One region of the Streptomyces sp. NPDC058864 genome, then DNA from elsewhere that is predicted to be linked to it. Evidence: riboswitches for the same ligand, from Rfam matches in the RefSeq annotation. Region 1 holds a riboswitch; the other holds the start of a gene.
The links. A riboswitch is a leader RNA that binds a small molecule or an ion and turns the genes downstream of it on or off. The one in region 1 is predicted to bind glycine.

Region 1 (3,395 bases):
CCCGCGCGCGGTGGGGCAGCGGCTGCGGGCGGACATCCGAGCGGTGACGGGGCTCACCGGCTCGGTGGGACTCGCGGGCTCCAAGCTGCTCGCCAAGATCGCCTCGGAGCAGGCCAAGCCGGACGGGCTGGTGGTCATCGAGCCGGGTACCGAACGTGAGCTGCTGGCCCCCATGCAGGTGCGCGCGCTGCCCGGCGTGGGGCCCGCCACGGCCGAGCACCTGCGGCGGGCGGGCATCCTCACGGTCGGCGAGGTGGTGGAGGCGGGGGAGGCCGAGCTGGTACGGCTGCTCGGCAAGGCGCACGGCGCCCATGTGCACGGGATGGCCCTGGGGGTCGACGAGCGGCCCGTGGTCGCCGACCGCGAGAGCAAGTCGGTCTCGGTCGAGGACACCTTCGACGTCGACCTCACCGACCGGGTGCGGGTCCGGCTCGAGGTGGACCGGCTGGCCGACCGCTGCGTGCGCAGACTGCGCTCGGCGGGCCGTTCGGGCCGCACGGTGGTGCTGAAGGTGCGGCGGTACGACTTCACGACGCTGACCCGTTCGGAGACGCTGCGGGCCCCGACCGACGACCTGGCGGTCGTTCGGGAGACCGCGGCGCGGCTGCTGGAGGCCGTCGACATCACGGGCGGCGTCCGGTTGCTCGGCGTCGGTGTCGCGGGGCTGGCCGACTTCACGCAGGAGGACCTGTTCGCCCAGGCGGCGGAGCGGGAGGGGGAGGCGGCAGGCGAGGAGCCCGGCCCGTCCGAGGCGGCACCGGAGCGGTCCGGGGAGGAGATCCGGGAACCGGGGCCGGCGGAGCGGCGCTGGGTGCCGGGCCAGGACGTACGGCACACCGAGTACGGCGCCGGGTGGGTGCAGGGCAGCGGGGTCGGGAGGGTCACCGTCCGCTTCGAGGAGCCCGGCTCGGCCGTGCCGGGGCGGGTGCGCACCTTCGCGTTGACCGACCCGGAGCTGGAGCCGTCCGAGCCGCTCCCGCTGGTGTTACCGGGCCCGCCGGGGCCGCCGCGTCAGCTGTCGCCGGCGAGCGTGCCGAAGTCGCGGTCCGGCGGGGGCTCCGGCACCGGGCCGGAGAGCGAGGGCCCGCTCATGCCGTAGTGGTGGTAGAGCTGGAGCTCCTGCTCGGGCGAGAGGTGCCGGCCCACGCCGAAGTCCGGGGCGTCCTTGATCAGTGCCTTGTCGAACGGGACGCGCAGCTCTTCCCCCGTGAACTCGCTCGGTTCCAGCGGCACGAACGCGTCCCGGCTGAAGAGACCGGTGCGCACCGCCGCCCACTCGGGCTCCCCGGTGGCGTCGTCGAGGTACACCTCGTCCACCGTGCCGATCTTCATCCCGTTGCGGTCGAAGGCCCTGCGTCCGATGAGGCTGCGCGGATCGATCCCGGTCTGCACGGTCCCTCCAACTGGTCGCGATTAATCCTATTTAGGCACGAAAGGTGGCGGCTGTCACATGACCCGGTACCGGAGCGCGCTGGTACGCTGACAGCGGCTGCTGACCCCTTGCGGGAGAGTCCTGGCGACGCGGGGAACCGCCCGCCGGGCGCCGAAGGAGCAAACCCTCCCCGGAATCTCTCAGGCATCCGTACCGCATGGGCGAGGTCACTCTGGAAAGCAGGAAAGGGCGGCACACCCCGTGCGCGGCCCCTTCCTCACCGACGGTGAAAGCCGCCCCGGCACGTGCGGGGCGGTGAAGCTCTCAGGTTCAGATGACAGAGGGGGAGGCCGTGTCGCGCCAGACCAGGAGGCCTCCGCAGATGACCGCCAACCGCATCCCACTCTCCGAGCTGGAGCGCGGCATCCCCTTCGAGCAGCGCCACATCGGGCCCGACGCCGGCGCGCAGGCCAAGATGCTCGCGCAGGTCGGCTACGGCTCGCTGGACGAGCTGACCGCCGCCGCCGTCCCGGACACCATCAAGAGCGCCGAGGCGCTCGGCCTGTCCGGTGCCCGCACCGAGCCCGAGGTCCTCGCCGAACTGCGCTCGCTCGCCGACCGCAACCAGGTGCTGCGGCCCATGATCGGCCTCGGCTACCACGGCACCTTCACCCCGCCGGTCATCCTGCGCAACGTCATGGAGAACCCCGCCTGGTACACGGCGTACACGCCGTACCAGCCGGAGATCTCCCAGGGCCGCCTGGAGGCCCTGCTGAACTTCCAGACGGTCGTCGCCGACCTGACCGGGCTGCCCACCTCCGGTGCCTCGCTGCTCGACGAGGGCACGGCCGCCGCCGAGGCGATGGCCCTGGCCCGCCGCGTCGGCAAGGTCAAGGACGGCGTCTTCCTGATCGACGCCGACGCCTTCCCGCAGACCGTCGCCGTGATCGAGACCCGTGCCGAGCCCACCGGTGTCGAGGTCGTCGTCGCCGACCTCAGTGAGGGCATCCCCGCGGAGATCGCCGAGCGCGGGGTCTTCGGCGTGCTGCTGCAGTACCCGGGCGCCTCGGGCGCCGTGCGCGACCTCAAGCCGGTCGTCGAGCAGGCCCACGGGCTCGGTGCCGTCGTCACCGTCGCCGCCGACCTGCTGGCCCTGACCGTGCTCACCTCCCCGGGCGAGCTCGGCGCCGACATCGCGGTCGGCACCACCCAGCGCTTCGGCGTTCCCATGGGCTTCGGCGGTCCGCACGCCGGTTACATGGCCGTCCGCGACACCTACGCCCGCAGCCTGCCGGGCCGCCTGGTCGGCGTCTCCGTCGACGCCGACGGCAACAAGGCCTACCGCCTGGCGCTGCAGACCCGCGAGCAGCACATCCGCCGCGAGAAGGCCACCAGCAACATCTGCACCGCGCAGGTGCTGCTGGCCGTCATGGCCGGCATGTACGCGGTCTACCACGGCCCCGACGGCCTGGCCCAGATCGCCCGCCGCACCCACCGCTACGCCGCGGTCCTCGCCGAGGGCCTGCGCGCCGGCGGCGTCGAGGTGACCACCGGCGCCTTCTTCGACACCGTCACCGCCCGCGTGCCCGGCCGGGCCGCCGAGGTCGTGGCCGCCGCCCGCGAGGCCGGGGTCAACCTGCGCCAGGCCGACGCCGACCTGGTCGGCATCGCCTGCGACGAGACCACCGGCCGCGCCGACCTCGACGCGGTCTGGGGCGCCTTCGGTGTCACCGGTGACGTCGAGGCCCTGGACGCGGCCACCGAGGACGCGCTGCCCACCGGACTGATCCGCGAGGTGGACTACCTGACCCACCCGGTCTTCCACCAGCACCGCTCCGAGACCGCGATGCTGCGCTACCTGCGCCGCCTCGCCGACCGCGACTACGCGCTGGACCGCGGCATGATCCCGCTGGGCTCCTGCACCATGAAGCTCAACGCGACCACCGAGATGGAGCCGGTCACCTGGCCCGAGTTCGGCGCGCTGCACCCCTTCGCGCCGGCCGACCAGGCCGAGGGCTACCTG
Region 2 (3,395 bases), on a different contig from region 1:
GGGTGGTGACCAGAGCGCCGCGGACGCCGTCACCGACGTCAAGAACGCGCTCACCAAGCTGGTCCAGGACGTCACGGACCTGCTGGCCAAGGTGGTCGCCAAGGACCTCGCGGGCGTGACGGCCGGTGTCGCCACCGTCGTCGCCGACCTGCAGGCCCTGCTGCTGGCGGTGCCGAAGCTGCTCACCGGCGCGCTGCCGCTGCCGCTTCCGCTCCCGCTGCCGCTCCCCCTGAACGACCAGGGCGAGCAGCTCCCGCCCGAGGCGCAGCTCGCGCCGGAGGCCCAGGTGGATCCGCAGCTCCAGTAGCGGTACCGCCCCTCACGCGACGCGGCCCGGCCGCTCAGCCGTCGAAGTCGATGGCCTCGAGCTCCCGGGCCGCTTCGCGGTCCAGCAGCACCACCGAGGCGCACGCCCCGGGCAGCCGGCCCGCTTCCGCCTCGGTCAGCAGGCGGCGGGAGGCGGCGCGGTGCCGGGCCATGGCGTACGCCGAGACCCCGCGGCCGCGTTCGCGCTGACCGTCCAGCGCGGTCCGCACGGGAACGTCCAGCAGCACCAGGTGCATGCCCCGCCCCCGGCGCCGCGCCTCGCGGGCGACCCAGGCGCGCACCCAGCGCAGGGTGCCGCAGTCGTGCAGGACGACGCTGTCGCCCGAACGCAGCGCCCGCCACAGACCGGCGTAGTGCGCGATCCGCACCAGGGGACGGTAGAGGGCGTACGGCAGCAGCCGCGGAACCCGGGCCTGCCAGCGTTCCCGCACGTCCTGGGAGTCGATCAGGCGGGCCCCGCCCGACGCGCGCCGCATGAGGGTGCTCTTGCCGCCGCCGGGCAGTCCGGAGACGACCAGGAAGTCACCCGGCGGGTAGCGCAGGGTGCGCACGGGCCGGCGTCCCCGCCGCAGGTCGAGCAGCCGTCGCGGCCGCACGGCGCGGCCCGCGCGGCGCGCCTCCCCGGCCCGCGCCGGTACCGGCCGGGACACGGCCGGACCCCCGGCCGTCGCATACGCACTCTGCCACCGCACAGTTCGCCCTCCGGGTCCGACGTTCAAGAAATGGTAAATCCTGTGTCTTTGCCTACCCAGAGAAGCGGCGTCGTTACTACCGGATCGGGACCGGACCCGGACATCCGGGACGCGATCGCGACAACGACGGGCGCCCGTGCAATGATGGCGCCCTCAATCTCATATCGGCCGTTCGAGGCCGCGCGGGAGAGCTTCCGCACCGCTGCGGCGGGCGGGACGCCGAAGGAGCAAGTCCTCCCTTGAATCTCTCAGGCACAGATACCGCGCGTTCGAGGCACATCTGAAAAGCGGGCGAGCCCTCCCGGCGACGGGGGTGCCGCCCCACCCAAGGTGCAAGCCAGGCTCCTCCGACCGGAGGGTCCAGGTGAACCTCTCAGGTTCCGATGACAGATGGGGAGGGCCTGCCCCGTCATCGCCCTACCTGTCTCTTCCTCGCCTTGGGAGCCCGACCGATGAGTGAACCCCGCCGTACCGCACTGGACGCGCTGCACCGCGCCCTCGGCGCCACCATGACCGACTTCGCGGGCTGGGACATGCCGCTGCGGTACGCCAGCGAGCGCGACGAGCACACCGCCGTGCGGACCCGGGCCGGTCTCTTCGACCTGTCCCACATGGGCGAGATCACGGTCACCGGTCCGGCCGCGGGCGAGGCGCTGGACCACGCGCTGGTCGGCCACATCTCGGCGCTGGCCGTGGGCCGTGCCCGCTACACGATGATCTGCGCGCCCGACGGCGGCATCCTCGACGACCTGATCGTCTACCGCCTCGGCGACGAGGAGTACATGGTCGTCGCCAACGCCTCCAACGCCCAGGTCGTCCTCGACGCGGTGGCCGAGCGCGCCGCCGGCTTCGACGCGGCGGTCCGCGACGACCGGGACGCCTACGCGCTGATCGCCGTCCAGGGCCCGAACTCCCCCGCCATCCTGAAGTCGGTCACCGACGCCGACCTGGACGGGCTGAAGTACTACGCGGGCCTGCCGGGCACCGTGGCCGGGGTCCCCGCGCTGATCGCCCGCACGGGCTACACCGGCGAGGACGGCTTCGAGCTCTTCGTCGCCCCGGCCGACGCGGAGAAGCTGTGGCTGGCGCTGACCGAGGCGGGCGCGGACGCCGGCCTGGTGCCGTGCGGCCTGTCCTGCCGCGACACGCTGCGCCTGGAGGCGGGCATGCCGCTGTACGGGCATGAGCTGACCACCGCGCTCACCCCCTTCGACGCCGGGCTCGGCCGGGTCGTGAAGTTCGACAAGCCGGGTGACTTCGTGGGCCGCGAGGCGCTGACCGCGGCCGCCGCCAAGGCCGAGGCCACGCCGCCGCGCAAGCTGGTCGGCCTGGTCGCCGAGGGCCGCCGCGTCCCCCGGGCGGGCTACCCCGTGGTGGCGGGCGGCGAGGTGGTCGGCGAGGTCACCTCCGGCGCGCCGTCCCCGACCCTGGGCAAGCCGATCGCCATGGCGTACGTGGACGCCGAGCACGCCGTTCCGGGCGCCTCCGGTGTGGGCGTGGACATCCGCGGTACGCATGAGCCGTACGAGGTGGTGGCCCTGCCGTTCTACAAGCGGCAGCGCTGAGTTCCCGCTCACATCCGGCACAGCCGTCCCACCTGTCAAGACAGCCGTCACCAGCACATACCGTCATCCAGGAGAATTCACGCCATGAGCAACCCCCAGCAGCTGCGGTACAGCAAGGAGCACGAGTGGGTCTCGGCCGCCGACGCGGACGGTGTGTCCTCGGTGGGCATCACCGAGCACGCGGCGAACGCCCTCGGCGACGTCGTCTACGTCCAGCTCCCGGCGGTCGGCGACACGGTCGCCGCGGGCGAGACCTGCGGTGAACTGGAGTCGACCAAGTCGGTCAGCGACCTGTACGCCCCGGTCTCCGGTGAGGTCACCGAGGTCAACGAGGACGTCGTCAACGACCCCTCGCTGGTGAACTCGGCGGCCTTCGAGGGCGGCTGGCTGTTCAAGGTGAAGATCTCCGAGGAGCCGGGCGACCTGCTCTCCGCGGACGAGTACACCGCCTTCACCGGCGCCTGACCGCTCGGGACCTCCCGACCGCTCCGCCCTGTCCACTCCGACCTCCGGACGGATGACCCCCCTGATGTCGCTTCTCAACAGCTCACTGCACGAGCTCGACCCCGACGTCGCCGCCGCCGTCGACGCCGAACTGCACCGCCAGCAGTCCACCCTCGAGATGATCGCCTCGGAGAACTTCGCTCCGGTCGCGGTGCTCCAGGCCCAGGGCTCGGTGCTGACCAACAAGTACGCCGAGGGGTACCCCGGCCGCCGCTACTACGGCGGTTGCGAGCACGTCGACGTGGTCGAGCAGCTCGCGATCGACCGGGTCAAGGCGCTCTTCGGCGCCGAGCACGCCAACGTCCAG

Region 2: another riboswitch for glycine. It lies ahead of gcvT (glycine cleavage system aminomethyltransferase GcvT); the one in region 1 lies ahead of gcvP (aminomethyl-transferring glycine dehydrogenase).

Annotation. Positions count from the first base shown of each region.
Region 1 covers NZ_JBHYMQ010000098.1:11,544-14,938, reverse strand. Annotated here, with positions in the region: gene ACFW3D_RS38890 (DNA polymerase IV) at 1-1,099, shown strand, start outside; gene ACFW3D_RS38885 (PRC-barrel domain-containing protein) at 1,012-1,392, opposite strand; glycine riboswitch at 1,494-1,598, shown strand; glycine riboswitch at 1,603-1,715, shown strand; gene gcvP (aminomethyl-transferring glycine dehydrogenase) at 1,755-3,395, shown strand, end outside.
Region 2 covers NZ_JBHYMQ010000010.1:109,080-112,474, reverse strand. Annotated here, with positions in the region: gene ACFW3D_RS10920 (hypothetical protein) at 1-307, shown strand, start outside; gene ACFW3D_RS10915 (AAA family ATPase) at 342-1,019, opposite strand; glycine riboswitch at 1,193-1,293, shown strand; gene gcvT (glycine cleavage system aminomethyltransferase GcvT) at 1,472-2,584, shown strand; gene gcvH (glycine cleavage system protein GcvH) at 2,669-3,049, shown strand; gene glyA (serine hydroxymethyltransferase) at 3,114-3,395, shown strand, end outside.